Regions from separate parts of the Alicyclobacillus acidocaldarius subsp. acidocaldarius Tc-4-1 genome, predicted to be linked through region 1. Evidence: riboswitches for the same ligand, from Rfam matches in the RefSeq annotation. Region 1 holds a riboswitch; the other holds the start of a gene.
What was found. A riboswitch is a leader RNA that binds a small molecule or an ion and turns the genes downstream of it on or off. The one in region 1 is predicted to bind thiamine pyrophosphate.

Region 2: linked by a shared signal. The riboswitch ahead of TC41_RS04385 (ECF transporter S component) and the one ahead of tenA (thiaminase II) in region 1 are both predicted to bind thiamine pyrophosphate.

What each region holds. Positions count from the first base shown of each region.
Region 1 covers NC_017167.1:1,933,818-1,938,998, forward strand. The annotation lists gene TC41_RS15895 (DUF4352 domain-containing protein) at 1-446, shown strand, start outside; gene TC41_RS09340 (EamA family transporter) at 581-1,525, opposite strand; gene TC41_RS09345 (Nif3-like dinuclear metal center hexameric protein) at 1,620-2,429, opposite strand; TPP riboswitch at 2,502-2,600, shown strand; gene tenA (thiaminase II) at 2,645-3,343, shown strand; gene thiD (bifunctional hydroxymethylpyrimidine kinase/phosphomethylpyrimidine kinase) at 3,327-4,220, shown strand; gene thiM (hydroxyethylthiazole kinase) at 4,251-5,054, shown strand; gene thiE (thiamine phosphate synthase) at 5,060-5,181, shown strand, end outside.
Region 2 covers NC_017167.1:968,893-974,073, reverse strand. The annotation lists partial or broken gene TC41_RS17370 (energy-coupling factor transporter transmembrane component T family protein) at 1-190, opposite strand, end outside; partial or broken gene TC41_RS17365 (ABC transporter ATP-binding protein) at 536-934, opposite strand; partial or broken gene TC41_RS17360 (ABC transporter ATP-binding protein) at 1,178-1,756, opposite strand; gene TC41_RS04385 (ECF transporter S component) at 1,753-2,322, opposite strand; TPP riboswitch at 2,417-2,517, opposite strand; gene TC41_RS04380 (hypothetical protein) at 2,579-2,809, opposite strand; gene ribH (6,7-dimethyl-8-ribityllumazine synthase) at 3,255-3,722, opposite strand; gene TC41_RS04370 (bifunctional 3,4-dihydroxy-2-butanone-4-phosphate synthase/GTP cyclohydrolase II) at 3,761-4,951, opposite strand; gene TC41_RS04365 (riboflavin synthase) at 4,967-5,181, opposite strand, start outside.

The DNA.
Region 1 (5,181 bases):
ATACAAGCTCGTCCAATAGCGGATCAGACTCCAACGCCTACAAAGTAGGCCAGACGTTCGAGGATGGTTCGCTGCAAATTACTGTGAACAGCGTGAAGATGACAAAAACAGTAGGGGATGTCGCGGACGGACTTGGGGATACGGCCAATGATGTCTTTTACGTGGTGAATGTCACGGTAAAGAACAATGGAACTTCCCCAACGACGATTGACGATTCGATGTTTACCCTTCAAGCGAATGGATCCACCTATGACGCCGACACCAATGCGGACGTGGATGATAACACAGACGCCAACAACGACATGTTCTTAAACCAACTGAACCCAGGCGTCTCCATGTCGGGCAACGTCGTATTCGACGTGCCTCCAAACCTGACCAAGAACGTGGACATGGTGATCCAAGGCGGAATGCTGGGTCTCGCGCAAGCCACGGTTCAGTTGACCTAATTCCTACGGAATGCTCGTATCTTCCTGAAAAACGCCGCTCCTACGCAGAGCGGCGTTCTCTTGTACACGGTCCTCGTACTCGCCACAAACGCTCACTCGGAGACGAGCCCGGGCCGCGCGGGGGCACTCGTCGTCTAGGACTTCGCCCGCGCCAAAAGCGTGACGGTCAAAAGGACACAACCCATGCCAAGTAGCGCTGCCCAGGTCAGGGGCTGATGCAGCACGGTCACAGCGAGCGCAGTCGCCGCCAACGGCTCGCCGCTCGCAACGAGGCTCGCGTCCGCCGGGGTGATGTCGCGAAGGCTCGCCAAATACAAATAGAACGGGACGAGCGTGCCGAACAACACGACAAAGCCGACGAGAAACCACCCGCCAAACGGCAGCGCAGGTATTCCGTTGTGAGGCAGGCCGATGGCCACCATGGCGGAACCGCCAATAAGCATCCCCCAGGCCGTGACTACGAGCGGGCCGAAAGTGGCAAGGAGCGGCACTGGATACAACGTGTAGACGGCTACAGCGACGGCCGACAAAAGCCCCCAGCTCACGCAGGCATCGGAGACCGCGAGCCGCCCAAGATGGCCGTCCGTGACCAAGAGAAAGCAACCTGACATGGCAAGCGCCGCGCAGATGACTTCCAGATACGAAGGAAGTCGACGAGATCGCGCGGCCCCATACGCGACAATGACGAGAGGGGCCATGTATTGGAGAACGGTGGCGGTTGCCGCATTTCCCGTGCGAATGGCGGCAAAGTAGGTGTACTGGACGCCGAGGAGTCCGGCGAGGCCAAAGATCGTCAACCGGAACGCGGACGCCCGGGATCGCCATGGCGCGCAAACCGCGGCCGGACTCGCGGTCCAACAGGCGGCAGCGAGGAGCAGCACTCCGGATACGACCATTCGAACGGCGACGAGCCACGCCGGATCGACGTGATAGGCGTGGAACAAAACCTGTGCCGCTGTTCCGGAGACGCCCCACAATACGGAGCCGAGCAGCGCGAGCGAAATGCCTCGCCAACGGCGGAATCGATCCGTCTGTGCGACGGATCGCACGAGTTGTGCGATAGACAGGGTGTCGAACACGAATCTTCATCCTCTCTCCACTGTTCGGGATGGCCGATGGAGACTCGCGCGCCTCATCCGTGGTGAAACATGCGGGTCGATGACCGAGCATACATCAGCCATCCCCGCCCTCAAACCACGTGTACGCCTGGGGCTGATCCAACCACAAGACTGGGACGGTACAGTGGAGGCTCAAAGCCTCGGCAATGCGCCGCATGCCCGGCGACTCGCTCGCCTGGTGGCCGAGCCACAGCACGGCACGGGAGAGCCCCATCGCCGCCGCGTCCCGCGCGTACTCCATGGCCTCCCACTCCGGCCCCTCGCCGGCCAAGACCACATCGGCACCCGTCTCTTGGAACACGTGGGCGACGAGATCCCCCGTGCCTCGGTAGCCAGGCAAAAGCGCGGCGCGGCGCACCACATCAGCGCGTCCGGAGATGCGCACGCGCGGCAGGCCGAGGCGAGCGCACACCTCTCGCACCACGTCGTCCAGCCGGTGGCCTTCTGGCCATACGATGACGGGCACGTCGCACGGCGCCGCAAGCCGAAGTCGCACGTCCGCCGCCCATCCGAGCGCCTCCGCGAGCCCTTCGGCGATCCAGTCGGGCGCCGTGCGATGCGGCCGATCGTGCAGGCGATACACCGCGACGCCGAGATCGAGCAAGCGCCGCTTCTTCTGCGAAGCGACGGCGTCATTGGCGGGCGCATCGCCTTGGTGGCGAAAGAAGGCGCCCTCGTGGCTGAGCAGAAGATCAATCCCATTCGCCCGCGCCGCCTCCACGGCGGACACGGATGCGACAAACGTCACGCCGACGGCGCGCACAGGCGTCTCCGCATCCCCGCACACAAGGCCGTCGACGGAGATGGCCCGGTCGTCGCAAGGCATCATCGATTCAAGCACCGCGATCACGTCTCGCACGCGCATGGAAACGCCCCCAGCGCAGGCCGCCATGGCCAGCGGTTCTCTCAGATGCTATGATAGATTGCAAACGAGCTTGGATGCCACTAGGGGAGCGAAAGCTGAGACGGGGGACACCCCGAACCCTTTGAACCTGACCTGGGTAATGCCAGCGTAGGAAAGTGGCGCATGGGACCCCTCCCGTGTTCCCCTTATGGCCTCCGGCAGAGGAGGCGTTTTCCATGTCCTTTTCCGCATCGCTCATTGCCATGTCCAATCCCATTCTCGACGCCATTGTGCGCCATCCGTTCGTGCGAGGAATCGCCGAAGGGAACCTCCCAAAAGAAGCGGCCATTCGCTACGTCAGCCAGGACGAGCCGTATCTGGAGACCTATCTGCGCGTCTTCGCGCATGCCGCGGCGCTCGCGCCAAGGCACGAAGACGTGGCCGACTTCCACGGGCGCATGACGCTTCTCCTCGGCGGTGAGACCGAGGCCCATGACAACCTGCTCAGTTACGCGGGGGCGACGGCGCAGGACGTGGAGAGCTGGCCGAAGCTGCCCACCCTGCACCACTACGAGAGCCACCTCCTGGCCTCGGCGGCGCGCGGCGACTTCGCGGAACTCGTGGCGGCCATCCTGCCGTGCCATCACGTGTACGTCGAGATCGGCCAGCGGCTCGAACCCATCCTCGAGGAGCGGCCAGATCACCCCTTCGCGGCCTGGATCCGCTTCTACGCCGATCCCGGCATGCAGGGCGCGACGCACCGCCTGTTCGCGATGATCGATCGCGAGGCCGCCCACTTCTCGCCCGAGCGGGCTCGCCGGGTCGAGGCGGCGTTCGTCGCGAGCTGCCACCTCGAGTACCGGTTCTTCGACATGGCGTACCGCGGCGAGTCGTGGCTTCCCAAGGAGGCGGTGCAGGATGTTTCGACGCCCTGACGGCCACGTGGCGCGCATGCTGACCATCGCCGGATCCGACTCGGGCGGCGGCGCAGGCATCCAGGCGGACCTGAAGACGGCCCACCAGTTCGACGTGTACGGCATGAGCGTGCTCACCGCCGTCACCGCGCAGAACACTGTCGGTGTGCAGGCCGTGCATCCGCTGCCCGTGGACATCGTGCGCGCGCAGCTCGAGTCCGTGCGCGACGATTTGGGCTTTGACGCCATCAAGACTGGCATGCTAGGTACTCGAGCCGCTATTGTCGCCGTCGCGGAAATCCTCGCCGGCGTCGACTGCCCCATCGTCGTGGACCCGGTGATGATCGCGAAAGGCGGCGAGGCGCTGCTCCATCCGGACGATGTCGCTGCCGTGATCGAGCGCATGTTGCCGCTCGCGTTTGTCGCGACGCCCAACGCGCCGGAGGCAGAGCGACTGACCGGCATCCCCATCCGCTCACTCGCGGACGCGGCACGGGCGGCGGAGGCGCTCGGCCGCCTCGGCGCGCAGTATGCCGTGGTCAAAGGCGGACATCTCGAAGGCGCGGGCCATCTCGCCATCGACGTGGTGTTCCACGACGGCACCTGGACGTTTTTCGCCGCCCCCCGCGTCCCAAGCCACAAGACCCACGGCACCGGCTGTACATTTTCGTCCGCCATCGCCGCCAGCTTGGCGCGCGGCGCTCGGCCGCTCGAGGCCATCGCCGCGGCGAAATCGTACATCTCGCGCGCCATCGCGGCGGCCGCGGACTGGGACGTCGGCCGCGGGCATGGGCCGACGGATCACAGCCAATCCCCCGTCTGGCCGGAGCGGATGGAGGCCGGGCGGATGTACGTGTTCGATGGCCACCAGTTTGCCGAGACCGCTCCTCCACTCTGAGATTTGGCTCAGCCGAAGGGAGATTTGCACATGCAGATGGGACAATGGCTCCAGCGCGTGCGCGAGGAGCGCCCGCTCGTCCACAACATCACGAATTTGGTCGTGACGAACGTCGCGGCGAACACGCTACTCGCGCTCGGCGCCTCACCCGTCATGGCGCACGCGCACGAGGAGGTCGCGGACATGGTCGCCGTCGCCCGCGCGCTCGCGCTCAACCTGGGCACGCTCGACCCGTACGTCGTGACGAGCATGGATCTCGCGAGCGAAGCTGCGAACCGCCGCGGCGTGCCGATTGTGCTCGATCCCGTCGGGGCCGGCGCCACGCCGTACCGGACCCACGCGGCGATGCGGCTCCTCGAGGCGCGGAACATCCAGGTTCTGCGCGGAAATCAGGGCGAGATCGGCGTCATCACGGGCGCGGGCGGCGAGGTGGCGGGCGTCGACGCCAAATCTGCCGGGACCGGACTGGTCGACGCCATGATGCGGTTCGCGCGCGATCGCGGCCTCGTCGTCGCGGCGACGGGGGAGCGCGATCTCGTCACCGACGGCGAGGTGGTGTACGAGCTCGAGAACGGCCATCCGTGGGAAGCAGCCATCACCGGATCCGGGTGCTCGCTGACGGCCGTGATCGGCGCGTTTGTGGCCGTCTCGGATGGGACGAAGGGCGGGCTCCTCGAGGCGACCGTCGCCGCCATCACGTGTTTCAACGTGGCGGCCGAGATGGCAGCCGAGGGCGCGAGCGGACCGGGGAGCTTCCAGGTTCGGCTGCTCGATGCGCTGCACGCCATCACCCCAGGCGACGTCGACGCCCGGGCGCGCATTCGGAAAGGATGAGTGGGATGACAAGGCGGGACTGGACGGACAAGCTCCGCGTGTATCTCGTGACGGACGACCGCCCGGACCACGGCGAGGTCGCGACCATCGTAGAGCAGGCGCTCGCGGGCGGCGTGACTTGCGTGCA
Region 2 (5,181 bases), 960 kb from region 1:
ACACCGCATAAATCAGCAAAAGCGGCGACAGGCGCTTGACGAGCTTCCACGGCGACAGCCAGCCGAAAGCGAAGGCCAGCGCGCCGACGAGCGCCCAGATCCACCCCTCCTCGGCAAACGTGCGCGCACAAAGCGCGACCGCTGCGACGCACAAAAGCGCGGCGGCCTTCACATCGGGGTGCCAGCGCCGCAGGGGAGATCTCGCCCGGCGCCCGGACGATGGCGCCTTCGCGGGCGGAACGCCCGCCTCGCGCTCGGGCACACCCTCGTCGGCTTGCACAGAGCTTCGCTCCACGGGCGCCGTCTCATCTAGGCGCGCCCGCCGCAACAGCTCTTGATTTCGCAGCAACGCCTCCGGCGGCCCGTCGTACAACACGCCCCCATCCGCCAGCACCATCACCCGATCCGCGTGAGCCGCGACGAGATCCAGATCGTGCGTCACGGCGATCACGGCCTTGCCCGCCTCGCAAAGCGCATCGAGCCTTTCGAGGATCATTCGCTCCGACGCCTCGTCTTGGCCATAGGTGGGCTCGTCGACGAGCCACACGTCCGCGCCTTGGCGCATCATGACGGCCATGGCGAGTCGCCGCTTCTGCCCCTGGCTGATGCCAAACGGCGACAGATGGGCGCAGCCCGCAAGCCCAAACGCCTGAAGCTCGCGCTCCACGTCGTCCGGCACCTGGTCCCCGAGCACGCGCCCGGCGATTTCGTCCGCCACGCGCTCGTACAAGAACTGGTACTCCGGGTTTTGAAAGGCATAGGCAATGCGCCCGTAGCGGGCCTTCGCCGGCATCCGGTGAACCAGCTCGCCCCGGTAGCGCACCTCGCCCGACGTGGGCCGCCGGAGTCCCGCGAGCACCTCAAGCAGCGACGACTTGCCAGCGCCATTTGGCCCCAACACTGCGAGCCACTCGCCGGGCCGGACCGAAAGGTTAACGTCCCGCCACACGTCGCGCTCACCATATCGGAGGGTGAGGCGGCGCGCCTCGAGCACAGGCGCTTCGTCCGCGCGCAGCGTCGCAGCGCGGCGCCTTTGCCGCGGCGCGCGGCGCGGCGCCTCCTCCGGTCGATACATGGTCCGCACGCGCCCGCCCGGCGCAAGCTCCACCACCGCGTCCGCAACATCGAGGAACGGCTCGTACCGGTGCTCGATGACCATCACCGTCTTCCCCGCCTCCTTCAGGCGGCGGATGACGTCGTAGACGTGGCGGCGCGAATCGGGATCCAGATTCGCGGTCGGCTCGTCGAGGATGACGAGATCCGCGTCCATGGCGAGCGCGGATGCGACGGCGAGCTTCTGCTTCATGCCGCCGGAAAAGACGCTGTGTCGCGCGTCGATCCCCACATCGAGTCCCACGGCCGCCAAGGCGCTTTGCATGTGGGGCGCCATCTCGTCGCGCGAAATCCGCAGGTTCTCGAGGCCGAACGCGATCTCGTCGTCCACCCGGTGCATGCAGAACTGGAGATCCGGATCCTGAAACACATAGCCGATCTTGCCTGGCGCCTGAAGCTCGGGCGCCAGCCGAATTTCGCCCTCCACCCGCGCCTCGATGGAGCGCGGCAAGATGCCCGCGATGGCCATGGCGAGCGTGCTCTTGCCGCACCCGCTCGGGCCGATGAGAAGCAGGCATTCGCCTTTTGAAAGCGATAACGACACGCCGGCGAGCGCGGGCTCCGACGCCTCCTCGTACGTCACGGTCAGGTTGCGCACCTCGAGGGCCAGGGCCCGCTCGATCCCTAAAGCCGCGATCGTCATGCCGACTTCACCGACCGCTTGGCGATCTCGTAATTGCGCAGCGCGCCGGTGCGGGCAAGCGCATCCGCGAGCGCCTTCGGCAACAGGCCGCCGAGCACCGCGCCGCTCACAAGCGAGATGACGACAAACGCGATCTGCGTGCCGAGGTGCAGCTTGTCGCCGCCATATTGGAAATACCATTGGAACATGAAAGCCGCTGACGCCAGTACGCCGGATAGTGCGCACGTACCGGTATTCCACACGCGATAGGCAAAGATGAGGAAGGCAATTTCCGAACCGATACCCTGAATGAGGCCCGAGATCATGTTGGCGAGCCCCCACTGCTCCCCGAGCAAAAGCTCGACGGCCGCCGCCACCAGCTCCGCGATGAGCGCCGCACCTGGGCGCCGCACGATGTACGGAACCATCACGCCGGCGATCATCCAGAGCCCCGTCATGACGCCCTGAAGCGCGTACGCGGTCGCCGGGATGAGGGCGTACAGCACGTCCCACACGCGGTAAATGCCTCCGCAGACAATGGCCAATACAACCATCAGGATGACTTCGCGCAGCCTCCACCTCGACATCGCATTCCGCTCCCCTTTCGTGGAACAGGCCCTGGGAGCGCCGCACGCCACAACGAAAACGCCCTTTTCACCACGCAGGGAAAAGGGCGCACATGGACGATGACGGGCACTTCCTCACGCTGGTATTACCCAGATCGAGTCCACAGGGTTGGCGCATGTCCGCCTCTCAGCCTTCCGGCACCCCTAGGCCCTTCTCACGATGAAATTGTTCGACTTCAGTGTATCACCGCGGCGCAAAAGGCACAAGCCGCATGCCTCAGAACCGCTCTCGGATGAGCATGGCGGCGTTCAAAATGAGAAGCACGTTGGACATGATCCAGATGCCCAAGGCGAAACCGCCCCAAAACCCGTCTCCCAGGTGGAGGTATCGGCCGTTCGCGAGCAACATCGAATTCATGGCCATCGTCAGGGCCAGGATGGCGAGCCGCTGCCGCTTGGACAGGCGCTTGCGGCAGGGCGTGCGCAGAAATGCGAACCACGAGCGCATGTGGATCCTCCTTGCGGCGCCCGCAGTCTTGAAGTTGCGCCGCGACGTTCAGAATCTTATGATGAATGGTAACATCAGGTTCGTTTCACGTCAAGCTAGCGGCAGGCCGTGCGTTTCAAGTTGTCGGTGCCCAAAACCGTCGGCATGCACAGCGAGCGAAGGATAAGAGCGAAAGCTAAGGGGATGCACACATATCAAGGACCCACGCATAAGCCTTCGTCCACAGCGATTCGCTGCTCGTGCACGGGGGTTGGACGGCCGCGGGCCGGGCACGCCGACGTGATGGCGCCTCCATGGCGCAGCAGCCCCCGGACGCGCGCGAGCTGGCGCTTTCCCAAACCCTCGAATGAAGCGGCTCAACGTCTTACACAGAGGGCGCTCGCGAACCCGCCGAGCGCCCTCGCGGAAGCGCGGCGCGCACCGCAAGCGATGCGCACCTGGCGCCCTAGGCGCGCAACGCCCGCCGCAAAGTGGCCATCTCGATGGCCCCGAGCGCGGCCTCCGCGCCTTTGTTGCCGGCCTTGGTGCCGGCGCGCTCAATGGCCTGCTCGAGGGTATCCGTGGTCAACACGCCAAACATCACGGGAACGCCCGTGTCGCGGCTGACCTGCGCAATCCCCCGCGCCGCCTCACCCGCGACGTAATCGAAGTGCGCAGTGGCGCCGCGGATCACGCAGCCCAGCGCCACCACCGCGTCATACCGCCCGGACTCCGCCATCCACCGGGCCACCACCGGAATCTCGTACGCGCCGGGCGCCCAGGCGAGTTCAATGTGTTCCTCGGATACGCCGTGGCGCCTGAGCGCGTCCAGAGCGCCCTCGACCAGCTTGCTCGTGATAAACTCGTTGAACCGAGACGCCACAATGCCAATGCGCAAATCCTGTCCGATGAAGTTCCCCTCATACACGCGCACGTGTCATGCTCCTCTCTCGAACGGTCATCCCGCTCTTCTCACAAGTTCAGCAAATGCCCCAGCTTGTCCCGCTTGGTGCGCAGATACGCCTCGTTGTACGGATTGCGGTCCACCTCGAGTGGCACGCGTTCCACGACTTCGAGCCCGTGCCCCGCGATGCCTTTGATTTTGCGCACGTTGTTCGTCAAAAGGCGCATCTTGCGGATGCCGAGATCGCGCAGAATTTGGGCGCCGATGCCGTAGTCGCGCAGATCGTCGGCGAAGCCGAGCCGGTGGTTGGCCTCCACCGTGTCCAGACCCTGATCCTGCAGCGCATACGCCCGGATTTTGTTCAACAGGCCGATGCCGCGCCCCTCTTGGCGCAGATACAACAAGACACCCTTGCCTTCGCGGGCTATCTGGCGCAGCGCGGCGTGAAGCTGAGGCCCGCAGTCGCAGCGCAGGGATCCGAACGCGTCGCCCGTGAGGCACTCGGAGTGCACGCGCACGAGCGTTGGCTCGCCGTCGGAGACATCGCCCATGACGAGCGCGATGTGCTCCTTGTCGTCGATCTCGCTCTCGTACACCACGGCCCGAAAGTGGCCATACATCGTCGGCAACTCCGCTTCAGCCGCGCGGCGCACGAGCTTCTCCGTTCGCTTGCGATAGGCGATGAGATCTGCGATGGTGATAAGTTTGAGCCCAAACCGCTCCGCCACCTGCTCGAGTTGCGGCAGGCGCGCCATGGTGCCGTCTTCGTTCAGAATCTCGCAGATGACGCCGACCTCAGGCTCCCCGCAGAGGCGGGCGAGATCGACCGCCGCCTCGGTGTGGCCTGCACGGCGCAGCACGCCGCCGGGCTTGGCGACGAGCGGGAACACGTGGCCAGGCTTCCGGAAGTCGTCCGGGCCGGTGTCTTCCGACACAATCGCAGCGATGGTCTCGGCGCGCTCGAACGCGGAGATGCCCGTGTGCGTGGTGACGAGATCGACGGAGACGGTGAAGGCGGTGCCGTAGTTGTCGGTGTTGCGCTCGTACATGGCCTCGAGCCCGAGCCGCTTGGCGCGCGCTTCGGTGATGGGCACACACAAAAGCCCGCGGCCGTGCGTGATCATGAAATTCACCACGTCCGGCGTGGCGCGGCTGCCGAGCGCGACAAAGTCCCCCTCGTTCTCGCGGTCCTCGTCGTCTACGACAATGACGACGCGGCCCTGGCGCAGATCATCAAGCGCCTCTTCGATGGTGTTCATCCTCCATGCCCCCTCTTATCGCAAAAACCCGTGCCGCGCCAAAAACGCCGCATCGATGCCGCCTGAAGCACCCGCATCGCCGCGGTACGTCAAGAGCCTCTCCACGTACTTGGCGATCACGTCGCACTCGATGTTGACGGTCTCACCCTCGCGGATCTCGCCGAACCGCGTGACCGCCTGCGTGTGCGGGATGATGGACACCGAGAACCTGTCTTTCTCAGCGCGCATAA